DNA from 3 places in the Idiomarina sp. UBA3162 genome. Region 2 is predicted to be linked to each of the others. Evidence: predicted binding sites of a transcription regulator. Region 2 holds the regulator's gene; each other region holds the start of a gene.
What was found. Region 2 encodes MetJ, which represses methionine synthesis genes. Its sites were predicted from a motif close to TAGACGTCTAGACGTCTA; they were not measured.
Positions count from the first base shown of each region.

Region 1 (4,923 bases), on a different contig from region 2:
GAATTCTTTAAGCAAAATTTTACCGGCTGCACGCGCTGCGCGCACCGCAATGTTTAACATCGGATGCATTTTCAAATTACCTGTGCTGTGAAAGAACGAATTTTAAGGTCGCGCATATTACCAGTGTTGAGGTAGAATGCGCAACTTTTCTACACTGGGTAAAATTAGATAAAGGCACTGTCATGCTCGATAACGTTCGAATTGTACTGGTGAATACCTCACATACTGGCAACATCGGTTCCGTCGCACGGGCGATGAAAACCATGGGTTTTAGCGATCTAGTATTAGTCGACCCGGTTTCGGAGCCGGACAGCCATGCATCGGCGCTCGCCGCTGGCGCCACCGATATTCTAGCCAACGCCCGTATTGTTGAACGACTCGATCAAGCGATAGATGATTGTGGCTTAGTGCTTGCTACAAGCGCACGTAATCGTACGCTCGACTGGCCCTTACTTGGCCCACGTCAAGCGGCAGGGCAAGTGTTAAGTGAAGCACCAAAATATCCTGTCGCTATCGTATTTGGTCGCGAAAACAGTGGTCTAACGAACGAAGAGTTGCAGCAAAGTCATTTTCATTTACATATTCCGACCAACCCTGATTATGGTTCGCTGAACTTGGCGATGGCCGTTCAAACCGTATGTTATGAAGTACGCATGCAGTTCTTAGAACAGGACGAAACGCCAGAAGTCACTCAAGCGTACCCTCGCGTTGAGGCGCTCGAACAGTTTTACCAACATTTAGAGTCGACGCTAACAGATACCGGTTTTATTATTCGTCAACATCCAGGTCAGGTTATGACTAAGTTGCGACGTTTATTTAATCGCGCGCGCCCCGAGGAAAATGAGCTTAATATTTTGCGCGGCATGCTTGCTTCAGTCGATAAACACACGAAAAATTCGGACTCGTAGAATACTTGACTAATTTAGTCGGAAAAGTACACTAACTAAGAGGAAGATTATACTGAGCCATTAAAGGGGGAGATTGATGCGTCTGACTTCAAAAGGTCGCTATGCAGTGACAGCGATGCTCGACGTCGCGATGTTTGCTAAGCAAGCACCCGTACCCCTGGCTGATATCTCAGAGCGCCAAGGTATTTCTTTGTCTTATCTGGAGCAACTCTTTGCGCGTTTGCGCAAACGTGGGCTGGTAATCAGCGTGCGTGGGCCGGGCGGAGGCTACCGTTTGGGTCGCGACGCCGATTCAATTTCCGTGGGTGCGGTCATTGATGCGGTAGACGAGTCAATAGATGCAACCAAATGCCAAGGCAAAGGTAACTGTCATAACGGTGAACAGTGTTTGACTCACTCGCTTTGGGAAGGTCTTAGCGATCGTATCGCACAATTTCTGGATGGAATCACCCTCGCGGAACTAATGGCGACCAAGGAAGTGGCGCAAATTGGTCATCGTCAAGCAGGCGAGCATAGCCAGAAAATAGAGCTTAATGTGCTGTAATATCGGAGAGTTGTTTTGAAACAGCCGATCTATCTAGATTACGCGGCAACCACGCCCGTGGACAAATCTGTCGCAGATACCATGATGAAATACTTAACAGCGGATGGTATTTTTGCCAATCCCGCATCGCGATCGCATCGTCTCGGTTGGCAGGCGGAAGAGGCGGTAGATATCGCACGCAATCAAGTGGCGGATTTAATCAACGCCGATCCGCGCGAGATTGTGTTCACCTCGGGCGCGACAGAATCGGATAATTTAGCACTCAAAGGTGTCATGCATCAGGCGCGTAATAAAGGGAAACATCTTATTACTGTAGCGACCGAACACAAGGCCGTCATTGATCCAGCACTGCAGCTCGAGCGAGAAGGTTTTGATGTGACGTTTTTATCAGTCGATAAGGACGGCTTAATTGATACCCAAGCATTACAACAAGCGCTGCGTGAGGACACGGTATTAGTCAGTGTGATGCATGTAAACAACGAGCTTGGCGTTATTCAAGATATCCCCGCTATCAGTGCATGGTGTCGGGAGAACAACGTACTGCTGCATGTCGATGCTGCGCAAAGTGCCGGTAAACTGCCACTCGATGTAGAGCAACTCGGTGTTGATTTGCTTTCCATATCGGCTCATAAAATGTACGGTCCGAAAGGCATCGGTGCGCTCTATGTACGTCGTAAACCTAAAGTACAACTTGAGGCTGAAATGCATGGGGGCGGGCACGAACGCGGGATGCGTTCAGGCACCCTGGCAACTCATCAGATTGTTGGCTTAGGTGCAGCGGCACAGCTCGCAAGTCAGCGCTTAGACGATGATCGTGAACATTACAGTGCGCTAAGCCAGTTGTTTCTCGAAAAGTTACTAGCCGAACCTGGCATCAAGCTCAATGGTCATGCGTCCCATCGTGTACCCAACATTATGAATATCAGTTTTGCCAACGTCGAGGGCGAGCTGTTGTTAATGTCGTTGAAAGACTTGGCGATTTCATCAGGATCTGCTTGCACTTCAGCGAGCGTTGAACCGTCTTATGTGTTGCGTGCGATTGGTTTGGCAGATGAACTAGCGCATGCATCATTGCGCTTTAGTGTAGGCCGCGACACCACCATGCAAGAGATGGAATATGCCGCGGACCATGTGCTGAACACTTATCGCGTGTTAGCTGCGCAGTAAGTCAGCGAAGGTTTTACGAAATTTTGCCAGCTTAGGTGAGATAACCGCTTGGCAATACGGATTCTCCGGATTGCGATTAAAGTAATCATCATGGTAATCCTCGGCACTGTAAAAGGTGTCGAGTGGTGCAACTTCGGTCACTATCGGATCTTCAAATACCGCATCGTTTTCAAGTTCATCAATCAGTTCCAACGCGACTTGTTGTTGCTCATCATCATGATAAAAGATAGAAGTACGATACTGTGTGCCGACATCGTTACCTTGACGATTTACTTGGGTGGGATCGTGCAGGGTAAAAAAGATTTCTAAAATCTGTCGATAACTAATAATCGACGGATCAAAAGTTAACTGTACAACTTCCGCATGACCGGTATCGCCATTGCAGACCTGTTTATAGGTTGGATTCTCGGTGTCACCACCAGTGTAACCTGACTGCGCCGACTCAATGCCTTTAAGTTGGTTAAATGCTGATTCAATACACCAAAAACATCCACCGCCTAAGGTAGCTTTTTGGAACTGGGTCGTATTCGACATATGACGGACTCCTTTTGGACGTCTATAAGGCTAAACGTTTTTCGATACTAGCTGAGAACGAGTTAAAAAACAATCAATAGATATTCGATTTTTTCCGAGATCTAACGTATAATTCGCGCGGAAATTTTCACCTCTGGTTAAATACCCATTTTGGAGTAAAAAAGATGGCTTTAGAGCGCACTTTATCAATTATTAAGCCCGACGCGGTTGCGAAAAACTTAATCGGCGCAATCTATAATCGTTTCGAAAGCGCAGGTTTGCGTATCGTAGCGTCAAAAATGATGCACTTGAGCAAAGAACAAGCTGAAGGCTTCTATGCCGAACACAGCGAGCGTCCTTTCTTCGGCGCATTGGTTGAATTCATGACTTCAGGTCCAATCGTAGTACAAGTATTGGAAGGCGAAGAAGCTATCCTGAAAAACCGTGAAATCATGGGTGCAACGAACCCAGCCGACGCATTGGCGGGCACGCTTCGTGCAGACTATGCTGAAACTATCGACGAGAACGCAGTACACGGTTCTGACGCAGCTGAAACAGCAGCACGCGAAATCGCGTACTTCTTCAGCGATGAAGAGATCTGCCCACGTACTCGATAAGTCTCGCCTCTTGAGCAAGACTGATCGTTTAACGAATGAAATCGTGCGCCCGTTGGCGCACGGTACTTTTTAGATACAGGAAATTTATGACCAACGCTATCGATAAAAAAGTGAATCTTCTAAACCTGAACCGCGACGGGATGAAAGCCTTTTTCAAAGATATGGGCGAAAAACCGTTCCGTGCCGACCAGGTCATGAAATGGCTCTATCACTTTTGTGTCGACGACTTTGATGAGATGACCAATCTCAACAAAGGATTACGCGAGAAACTCAAACAATGTGCTGAAATTCGCGCGCCAGAAATCCGTGAACAACAGCAGTCAAGCGATGGCACCATTAAGTTCGTGATGACATTGTTTGATGGTCAAGACGTTGAAACTGTGTGGATTCCAGAACGCGATCGCGCCACATTATGTGTCTCGTCACAGGTAGGCTGTGCCCTTGAGTGCACTTTCTGCTCAACGGGTCAACAAGGGTTCAACCGTAACCTCAACGTAGCGGAAATCATCGGCCAAGTGTGGCGTGTGAATCAGCTACTAGGAGCCTATGGTAAAACAGGTATTAAACCTGTAACTAACGTCGTCATGATGGGGATGGGCGAACCGTTGCTTAACCTCAACAATGTGGTGCCAGCGATGGACCTTATGATGGACGATTATGGTTTTGGTTTGTCTAAACGTCGAGTCACCTTGAGTACCTCAGGTGTGGTACCCGCATTGGACAAGCTACGCGAGCAAATCGATGTAATGCTCGCTATTTCGTTGCATGCGCCTAACGACGAACTGCGCAATGAAATCGTACCGATCAATAAAAAGTACAACATCGAACAGTTTTTAGAGTCGAGTCGTAAATACGTTGAGCAGTCAAAAGCTCAGCATAAAGTAACGGTTGAGTATGTCATGCTCGATCACGTAAACGACTCGATGGATCAAGCGCATGAGCTCGCGCGTACGCTTAAAGATACACCGAGCAAAATCAACCTGATTCCGTTTAATCCATTCCCAGGATCTGATTATGGTCGTTCGAGTAATTCGCGTATTGACCGTTTCGCTAAGGTATTAATGGACTATGGTTTTACCGTCATGGTTCGTAAAACTCGAGGCGACGATATCGATGCCGCATGCGGTCAGTTGGTCGGTGATGTGATCGATAGAACTAAACGTATTCTCAAGCG
Region 1 is NZ_DEYI01000004.1:510-5,432, forward strand. It holds partial or broken gene B2X00_RS00485 (inositol monophosphatase family protein) at 1-69, opposite strand, end outside; gene trmJ (tRNA (cytosine(32)/uridine(32)-2'-O)-methyltransferase TrmJ) at 183-908, shown strand; gene iscR (Fe-S cluster assembly transcriptional regulator IscR) at 985-1,452, shown strand; gene B2X00_RS00500 (IscS subfamily cysteine desulfurase) at 1,468-2,619, shown strand; gene msrA (peptide-methionine (S)-S-oxide reductase MsrA) at 2,605-3,153, opposite strand; gene ndk (nucleoside-diphosphate kinase) at 3,318-3,749, shown strand; gene B2X00_RS00515 (bifunctional tRNA (adenosine(37)-C2)-methyltransferase TrmG/ribosomal RNA large subunit methyltransferase RlmN) at 3,836-4,923, shown strand, end outside.
Region 1: a site for MetJ is predicted at 3,169-3,186, ahead of msrA (peptide-methionine (S)-S-oxide reductase MsrA). Genes of this name have one in related genera too.

Region 2 (4,923 bases):
CGTTTGATTGTCTGCATCGTCAGTCCAATCTCAGGAACCAGCACCAGCACTTGGCGTCCTGCTGACAACACTCGCTCAATCGCTTGCAAGTACACTTCCGTTTTACCACTACCGGTGACGCCTTCGATCAAACAGCACGCATGACCTTCGATTTGCTTTATCGCACTTAATGCAACGGCTTGCTCTTGGTTGACCGCGAGTGGCTCTTCGCCACGCGCCATCTGCCAATGTTGTTGTACCTTCAGCTGCGGCTTTTCTTCGATGCGTTTCACCCAGCTTTTGTCGCAAGCAGCGCTAACAACTGTGGTACTGATCTGCGCCTGCTTAAGTTGCGCAGCGCTTACTCGACCTTGTGCTAATAGCTCGAGTAATTGCTTCTGCTTTGGCGCGCGGTTAAGCGCAGTGTCACTCGGATTCGGGGCACTTTGCGCTAACTCGTAATAGGTCACTGGCGCATAGCCGAGGGGCTTTCCTTGCCTTAACAATACTGGTAAGGCATTGGCAAATACATCACCCAGACTATGCTGATAGTAGTCGGACGCCCAATTTAACAGTTCCCACAATTCGGCTTTCCACACCGCTTGGGCATCAAGTTGCGCCAGCACAGGTTTTGCCTCAAACTTCTCCGGCGCGCTCGCATTTAGCTCGGTTACAATGCCGACCAATTGTCGCTGACCGAAGGGTACTCGCACGCGAGCACCAACTACCGCAGGCTCGGACAATGTGTATTGGTAGGTGAAGACGCGCCGCAATGGCAACGGTAAGGCGACTTCTATGTAATGCGGGCTCTCTATCATGCCGCTATTCTGAAACGCAATTAAAGATAAAACAAGCGCAATAAGCCTCTTGAATGATCGGTGAAGATCGCATAAAATGCCGCGCTCTTAAACATTGTTGTTTTTTTACACATGGTGTCCTGCGCAAAAGAGGCGACTGGATAGCGATGTGGCCCAACTTGAGGTATTCCCATGAAACAAGGTATTCACCCTAAGTACGAAGCAATCAAAGTGACTTGCTCGTGCGGTAATGAATTTGAAACTCGCTCTACTCGCGTAGAAGATCTACACATCGACGTATGTTCAGAGTGCCACCCATTCTACACTGGTAAGCAACGTGTGATGGACACCGGTGGTCGTGTCGACAAATTCAAGAAACGTTTTGGTTCTTTGGGCAAAAAATAATAGCCCGAACACGAAACGTATTAAAACGAGCTTTTCAGCACGTTTTTATGAAGAAGGCGCCAAATGGCGCCTTTTTTCGTTTCTACCCTGCCCAGACCAAGCATTGTTAACGAAAAGTTAACTGGTGCGTTTTTAAACACATGAAAAGTTAGCCTAACCCAAAGAAGCCAATTAAGCAGGTAAGATTTGTTATTTTCGCAATTGCCTTTATCCTTATGCATCATCCTTTACTCATTTTGTCAGGTTGCCTAAATGTCAGATTTCCGCCAAAAAGCGTTGGATTATCATCAATACCCCACACCGGGTAAGATCTCTGTTGAACTCACTAAACCAGCTGACTCCGCTAAAGACTTAGCACTTGCCTACAGCCCAGGTGTGGCTGAGCCTGTTAGAGCCATTGCTGAAGATCCAGATAATGCCTATAAATACACGGCGAAAGGCAACATGGTCGCGGTTATTTCTAATGGCACCGCGATTCTTGGTTTAGGTAACTTAGGACCGTTGGCATCTAAGCCTGTCATGGAAGGTAAGGCGCTGTTATTTAAACGTTTTGCTGGGCTTGATTCAATTGATATCGAAGTATCCCACCGCACCACTCAAGACTTCATTAATACAGTTGCCAATATAGCTGATACTTTTGGTGGCATTAATCTCGAGGATATCAAGGCACCTGAGTGCTTCGAAATCGAGCAAGCGCTTATTGAAAAGTGTAACGTGCCGGTTTTTCATGATGACCAACACGGTACGGCTATTGTGACCGCGGCGGGCATGTTAAATGCGCTGGAAATCCAAGGTAAATCACTTAAAGATGCCCATATTGTATGTATGGGTGCCGGTGCTGCTGCCATTGCTTGTATGGAACTACTGATTAAGTGTGGCGCACAGCGTGAACATATCTACATGCTCGACTCGAAAGGTGTGATTCATACGCGTCGAGAAGATCTCAACGAATATAAGGCATTGTTCGCCAACAACACAGATAAGCGCACACTTGAGGAAGTCATCGAGGGAGCAGACTTATTCTTGGGCGTATCAGGGCCAGACTTGCTATCGCCGGATGCACTTAAGTTGATGGCCGATAAGCCTATTGTGTTTGCTTGCTCTAACCCCGATCCAGAAATAAAGCCCGAGTTAGCCCAACAAACACGCGACGACATTATTATTGGCACGGGACGCTCGGATTATCCCAACCAAGTAAACAACGTGTTGTGTTTTCCTTTCATGTTTCGTGGCGCTTTAGATGTGCGCGCAACCGCCATTAATGACGAGATGAAGATCGCTGCTGTTGAGGCGATTCGCCAACTCGCTCGAGAAGAAGTACCCGACGCAGTTAAAAAAGCTGCAGGCATTGATAAGCTCTCTTTCGGTCCAGATTACATTATTCCTAAACCGATGGACCCTCGCTTATGTCAGCGAGTCGCTAGAGCAGTGGCGGAGGCAGCGGTCGAATCCGGTGTCGCGAAGATCCCGCTGCCTGATAACTACATGAGAGATTAAGGCGTATCAAGCTCGTCATCAGAAGGAATTGGAAGTCCACGGGCTTCTAATTCCTCTCGTACCGCCTTAGGAATTTTATTTGGGTTAGTTTTTTCTAAATCAGTGTCTGTTGGCAGTGGCTGACCCGTAAAAGCATGTAAAAAAGCTTCGCAGAGCAACTCGCTATTCGTAGCATGACGCAAGTTCTTAACTTGACGGCGGGTGCGCTCATCAGTGAGCACTTTGAGTACGCGAGTCGGTATCGATACTGTTACTTTTTTTACCTGTTCGCTCTTTCGCCCATGCTCAGCGTAGGGGTAGATATAGTCACCATTCCACTTCATCGTGAGAGTCCTGCCTTAGTCAAAAACCATATAAGTTATATTGAATTTTACTCAATCCCAGATGAAGGTCAAATTTTATCCGTCTAGATGGCTAAAATTTGCTGACATTTGGTGTTTGATGTTTTAGCCTTAGTATTTACATCAGTTAATTCATATATTTGAGGGGTATCGCCAATGAGCGTAGAGCCGAGCTTAGACCAGATTCGAACGGTTGCAGACAACGTTCAAGTGCATAAGTTTGGCGGCAGTAGTTTGGCTGACGCTTTTTGTTACCGTCGAGTGGCGCGTATTGTAACTGAATATGCAGGCGCAAGCGATGTTGTTGTTGTTTCGGCGGCAGGTGATACCACTAACCGGATTCTTGCGATTATCAAAGCTCAAAAGGAGTCGGGTGATACGGCTGACATTTTGCTCGATCAGTTGGAGCGTTTCCAGCAAGGGTTAATCCTCGAGCTACTCGGCAGCGAGTTTGCTGCACCTATCCTTGAGCAGTCGACTGTTGATTTTCAGCGTTTCCGCGACTTTGTTGCGGGTAAAGAAATCATCGAACACGAAGCCGAATTATTGTCCTACGGTGAGTTGTGGTCTGCTCGACTTCTTGCCGCCTTATTGAGAAAGCAAGGTACTAAAGCAGACCATATTGATGCGCGTGACTTCCTAAAGGCTGAAGACGCTCCCGAACCCGTCATTCAGGAGCTGGAATCGCGCCATAATCTATTAAACCGCGTAGCACCGTTTCCCGGCACACGATTTATTGTCACAGGCTTTATTGCACGAAGCTTAAACGGTGAAAGCCTCACCTTAGGTCGAAACGGCAGTGACTATTCTGCGACTTTGGTGGGTAGCTTACTTAATTCAAAACAAGTCACTATTTGGAAAGACGTCGCCGGTGTTTATTCAGCCGATCCGCGTAAGATAGAACGTGTCGTCAGTTTGTCGACCTTAGATTGGAGCGAAGCAGAAGAGCTGGCTCGATTAGGCAGCCCGGTACTACACCCGCGTACATTCCAACCTGTTGACCGCGATCGCATGGTTATTTCTGTACGCTCAAGTCTAAAAGTCGAAAATCAACAGACCCGTATTGGCAATTTTGAACATACAGAGCCCAAGGGCAAAGTATTCACATCTTTGTCCGAAATTGTATTGTTTAAGGTCGAACTCAACGACCGCGAACTCGTCAAACAACTTGAGGTGCTTGATTTAACACCATTGGTAAGCTGGACCGAACCCGAAAAACACCAGCAATACTTGGTTTTCCACCAAAACCACTTGAACTACATCAGCCACTGGCTCGACCGCATCAATGCGGGTAATGCGGTCACGCAAATCCACGGCTATTCAATGGTGGCACTGGTGGGTAATCGCATTCAAGAGACGGATCAATACAATACCTTCAAACTACAGTTAGGCGAACAGAAGGTGCGTCGCTTTGCGGTCAGCGAAGATGGGTGCTCTGCGGTCGCAATATTAGAACAAAAACTCGATAGCCGTTTACTCAATCGTCTTCATAGCCAGTTATTTAACTATCGCCGTAGCTTAGGCGTGTTAGTCATTGGTCGCGGTAACATTGGTACTGCTTGGTTGGACTTATTCCGCCAGCAACGCGACCGCATTAATCAGGTGATGGATGTACGTGTTATCGGTATCGCGAACTCTAAGAAGCTCTGGCTTGACTATAGCGGCGTCGAATTGAATGAGTGGCAAGCAGGGTTTGACCGTTTATCACGTCCTTACGTGCTAACCGAGTTACTGCGCGAATTACCTAATGCCCCCTATGATGAACTGGTCATGATTGATTTAACCGACGCGAAGCCGGTCGCTCAACTGTACCCAAGCTTGTTTGCTAATGGTTTACATATTATCAGCGCAAATAAACGAGCAGGGTCGGCCGAGGAGGCACTGTATCGCGAAATTCGCACGAT
Region 2 is NZ_DEYI01000046.1:25,023-29,945, forward strand. It holds gene priA (primosomal protein N') at 1-797, opposite strand, end outside; gene rpmE (50S ribosomal protein L31) at 969-1,181, shown strand; gene B2X00_RS05215 (malic enzyme-like NAD(P)-binding protein) at 1,434-2,678, shown strand; gene metJ (met regulon transcriptional regulator MetJ) at 2,675-3,001, opposite strand; gene B2X00_RS05225 (bifunctional aspartate kinase/homoserine dehydrogenase II) at 3,176-4,923, shown strand, end outside.

Region 3 (4,923 bases), on a different contig from region 2:
CGCTGCTGACGAACCCAAGGCCTCCAAAATATCACGTGACGTGGTGACCATAATCTCGTCGCTCAACTTAAGACTGCTGCGCCAGTTTTGTTGTGGCGGATGAATCACAAAGCCTCGCTCCTGACCCACTGGACCACCTTGATAGACTGGACCTTTAAGGCTATCCGCGCTATCCGGGTAAACAATTTCAAGTTTGTCGAGTAACGAGTTAACCGTTAGCTCTGCAGGTTGATTGATGATCAATCCCATCGCACCGTCTTCATTGTGCTCGCAGATATAAGTCACGCTACGACGAAACAGCGGATCATTCATACTGGGTGTAGCAATTAAAAAATGATTTTGTAAGCTTTCCATAAAGCACTCCTCACTCACGATACGACTTATATCGGGGTTTATTCAGCAAATTCAACGACGCTGCTGTAGATCGTGCTCAATAGCTGCGAAGAGTTGCGCTGCGATATTGATGTCGTAGGCGTTTTCGATCTCTCGCATACAAGTTGGACTCGTCACATTGATTTCTGTAATACGTTCACCAATGACATCGAGACCAACGAGATATAAACCTTTTTGTTTAAGTGTTGGACCGATAGCACGCGCAATGCGTTCGTCACTTTCGCTCAACGGTTGCGGACGCCCACTACCGCCTGCCGCGAGGTTGCCGCGTGTCTCACCAGCAGAAGGAATGCGAGCCAGTGCGTAAGGCACAGGTTCACCATTAATAATTAGAATCCGCTTGTCGCCGTCTTTAATCTCTGGCAGATATTTTTGTGCCATGGCATAACGTTGACCTTTCTCAGTCAGTGTTTCGATGATGACACCTAAATTTGCACCGTCTTCGTTCACTTTAAATATTGATGCACCACCCATCCCGTCTAGCGGTTTAAGAATAACGGTACCGTGCTTCTTGTGAAACGCCTTAAGTTGCTCAGCATTGGCAGACACCAAACTATCGGTGATAAACTCAGGAAACCAACTGGTATAAAGCTTTTCATTACAATCTCGCAAGCTTTGCGGGTTATTCACTACCAGCGCACCTTCAGCTTGCGCCAAATCAAAGATGTGGGTTGCATAGAGGAACTGACTATCAAACGGCGGGTCTTTGCGCATCATGATCACATCAAAGTCGCCGAGCGGTAGCTTCTCCACATCGCTTAACTGATAAAAGTCTGTCTTTTGGTCTTTGACGGTGATCTTACGTGCCATCGCATAGGGGCGACCTGAATCAATGAGTAGATCGGCCATCTCAATATAGTAACTCTGGTAACCCCGCGCTTGTGCTTCGAGCAAGAGTCGGAAACTGGTGTCCTTTTCAGTTTTTACGTGTGCGATAGGGTCCATAATCATGGCTAACTTCATGGCAGTGTTCCTTATTCGTTGCTGGCGTTAAGATCACCAAATTCATACTGGATGGCTGTTAAAGCAGTCATCGCAGCGGTTTCTGTTCGCAGAATACGTGGTCCTAAACGAATCGGTTTAAAGCTGTGGTTGCGCGCGTGCTCCACCTCGATATCAGTGAAGCCTCCTTCAGGACCAATAATCAATTGGATGCGTTGGGCTGTGCGAGCGCCTTGAATCTGATTGAGAGGTACCTGCGCATAGGGATCGAGAGTTAAGCGTAAACCGTCAAAAGGTGTCTGTACAAAGTCATCCACTGACACCGCGGGAAGCACGGTAGGGATATGGCTGCGACCCGACTGCTCACAAGCAGAAATGACAATTTTCTGCCATTGTTGCTGCTTCTTCTCGAGTCGGTCGCCGCTTAATTTTACGCCGCATCGCTCACTGAACAGCGGGGTGATGGCATTAACACCGAGTTCCACCGATTTCTGTAGCGCGAAGTCCATTCGGTCGCCCCGTGAGACGACTTGGCCTAAGTGAACATATAAAGGCGATTCTGTTGTATTAGCTTTTGCATCAATAATTTTAACTTGCGCGCTTTTTTTGGCGACTAAAGTGAGTACCGCAGTGTAATTAAACTCATCGTTACAGAACAACTCGAGCGCTTGGCCCTCTTGCATGCGAAGCACTTTTACTGTGTGCTGAAAGGCGTCGTCACTGAGTGAAACGGTGCTGTTGACCACGAGTGGTTCGGGATGAAAAATACGTGGAACTCTCATACGACTCAATTGATTCCTTATTTATAAACAGACTTTTGGACGTCTAGAAGTAGAAATTTTTTTGTTGATCGGTTAAATTACGCCGTCAGTACTAGTTATTTTAATCAAAATAAAGGAATGGTAGGCATATGTCACGTCACCTGTTTACTTCTGAATCGGTTTCAGAGGGCCATCCTGATAAAATTGCGGACCAGATTTCTGATGCCGTACTGGATGCAATTTTAGCAAAAGATATCCGCGCCCGTGTGGCGTGTGAAACCTATGTCAAAACTGGCATGGTGTTAGTGGGCGGGGAAATATCCACTTCAGCTTGGGTCGATATTGAAGATTTAACCCGTCAAGCCATCCGCGATGTCGGCTACACGCACTCGGACATGGGCTTTGATGCCAACTCCTGTGCGGTGTTGAACGCGATTGGAAAGCAGAGCCAAGACATTAATCAAGGCGTTGATCGTGAGTCGCCTGAAGCGCAAGGCGCAGGTGATCAGGGCTTGATGTTTGGCTATGCATCAAATGAGACATCGGTATTGATGCCTGCCCCTATTACCTATGCTCACCGCATTGTTCAGCGCCAGTCAGAGATGCGAAAAAACGGCACCTTAGATTGGCTCCGCCCGGATGCCAAAAGTCAGCTGACGTTTGTTTATGAGAATGGTAAACCGGTAGCGATTGATACAGTTGTCCTGTCTACCCAACATCGTGAAGACATTGACCAAGCCACATTGCGTGAAGCGGTGATGGAAGAAGTCATTAAGCCAGTACTCCCCGAGCAATGGGTTAGCCGTGACACTAAGTTTCACATTAACCCAACGGGTCGATTCGTAATTGGTGGCCCAATGGGTGACTGCGGTTTGACGGGTCGTAAAATCATCGTCGATACCTACGGTGGTATGGCGCGTCACGGTGGTGGTGCGTTCTCCGGTAAAGATCCGTCGAAGGTCGACCGAAGTGCAGCCTACGCGGCTCGTTACGTGGCAAAGAATCTAGTTGCTGCAGGTTTGGCGGAGCGTTGTGAGATCCAAATTTCGTACGCAATTGGCGTGGCCGAGCCGACATCAATTAGTATCGAAACCTTCGGTACATCGCCGCATAGCGAGGAAAAACTGATTGCATTGGTGCGCCGACATTTTGATCTGCGTCCTTATGGATTAATTCAAATGCTCGATTTAGAACGACCTATTTATCGTGCTACATCGACCTATGGGCACTTCGGTCGAGATGAATTTCCGTGGGAAAAAACAGATAAGGCCGGTGCATTAAAGCAAGATATCTAATGCACGGGTGTTGAATTTTTCGCCCATAAATTTGCTTGAAGCCCCCGAATTGTGGACAATACGCGCACCAACTATGGTTCATCTAATTGCGTGTCACCAATCGGGGGTTTTTCATGTCTGAACGTCGTCATCTCGCCAATGCTATCCGTGCCTTAAGTATGGATGCAGTCCAACAAGCCAACTCAGGTCATCCTGGTGCACCAATGGGCATGGCAGATATCGCTGAAGTACTGTGGCGAGATTATTTAAAGCACAACCCAAACAACCCCAATTGGGCCGACCGCGATCGCTTTGTGCTATCAAACGGTCATGGCTCGATGCTCATCTACTCGTTGCTTCACTTAACCGGTTACGACCTCAGCATCGAGGACATCAAGCAATTCCGTCAGTTGCATTCAAAAACTCCAGGCCACCCAGAGTATGGCTACACGCCGGGCGTAGAGACAACGACAGGGCCTTTGGGTCAAGGCGTCGCGAATGCGGTAGGCATGGCGCTAGCGGAAAAGACCTTGGCGGCACAGTTTAATCGCGATGAACATAATGTAGTTGACCACTACACCTATACTTTCTTAGGTGATGGATGCTTAATGGAAGGCATTTCTCACGAAGCGTGTTCATTAGCGGGTACGCTAGGCTTAGGCAAGCTTATCGCATTTTACGACGATAACGGTATCTCGATTGATGGTGAAGTCGAAGGCTGGTTTACAGACGATACTGCAAAACGTTTCGAATCATATAACTGGCACGTGATCCGTGATGTTGATGGGCATGATGCCGATGCCATTAAACAGGCGATTGAAAGCGCACGTAGCGAGACGCAGCGCCCGACATTAATTATTTGTAAAACCGTTATTGGTTTTGGCTCGCCTAATAAGCAAGGGCAAGAAAGTTGCCACGGCGCGCCACTAGGTGATGACGAAATTGCACTCGCTCGCAAGCAATTGAATTGGTCGTATGATCGCTTCGAAGTCCCACAGGATGTGTATCAAGCGTGGGATGCAAAAGACAAGGGTGATGCGATTGAGGCCTCGTGGAATAAGCATTGGACGGCTTATGAACAAGCTTACCCAGAACTTGCTGCTGAGCTTAAACGTCGCTTAGCGGGTGAGTTGCCTGGCGACTTTGAAAACGAGTTGCAGGCTTACATTGAACAATTGCAAGCTAATCCCGAAAACCCCGCAACGCGCAAAGCATCATTAAATGTATTGAATGAGGTGGGTCCAAAGCTACCTGAACTGCTTGGTGGTTCGGCTGACTTAGCAGGGTCTAATTTAACCTTATGGCAGGGCGCTAAAGGTGTGACAGCCGACGACGCGAGTGGAAACTATGTGTTTTACGGGGTGCGTGAGTTTGCGATGTCGGCGATAATGAATGGAATTACGCTGCATGGTGGCTTCAAGCCTTACGGTGCAACCTTCTTAATGTTTATGGAATATGCGCGCAACGCAGTGCGTATGGCCGCATTAATGAAGCAGCCCTCGATTTTTGTTTACACTCACGACTCAATCGGTTTAGGCGAAGACGGACCGACT
Region 3 is NZ_DEYI01000064.1:35,953-40,875, reverse strand. It holds gene B2X00_RS08070 (YqgE/AlgH family protein) at 1-354, opposite strand, end outside; gene gshB (glutathione synthase) at 406-1,356, opposite strand; gene B2X00_RS08060 (16S rRNA (uracil(1498)-N(3))-methyltransferase) at 1,368-2,117, opposite strand; gene metK (methionine adenosyltransferase) at 2,246-3,391, shown strand; gene tkt (transketolase) at 3,505-4,923, shown strand, end outside.
Region 3: a site for MetJ is predicted at 2,154-2,171, ahead of metK (methionine adenosyltransferase). Genes of this name have one in related genera too.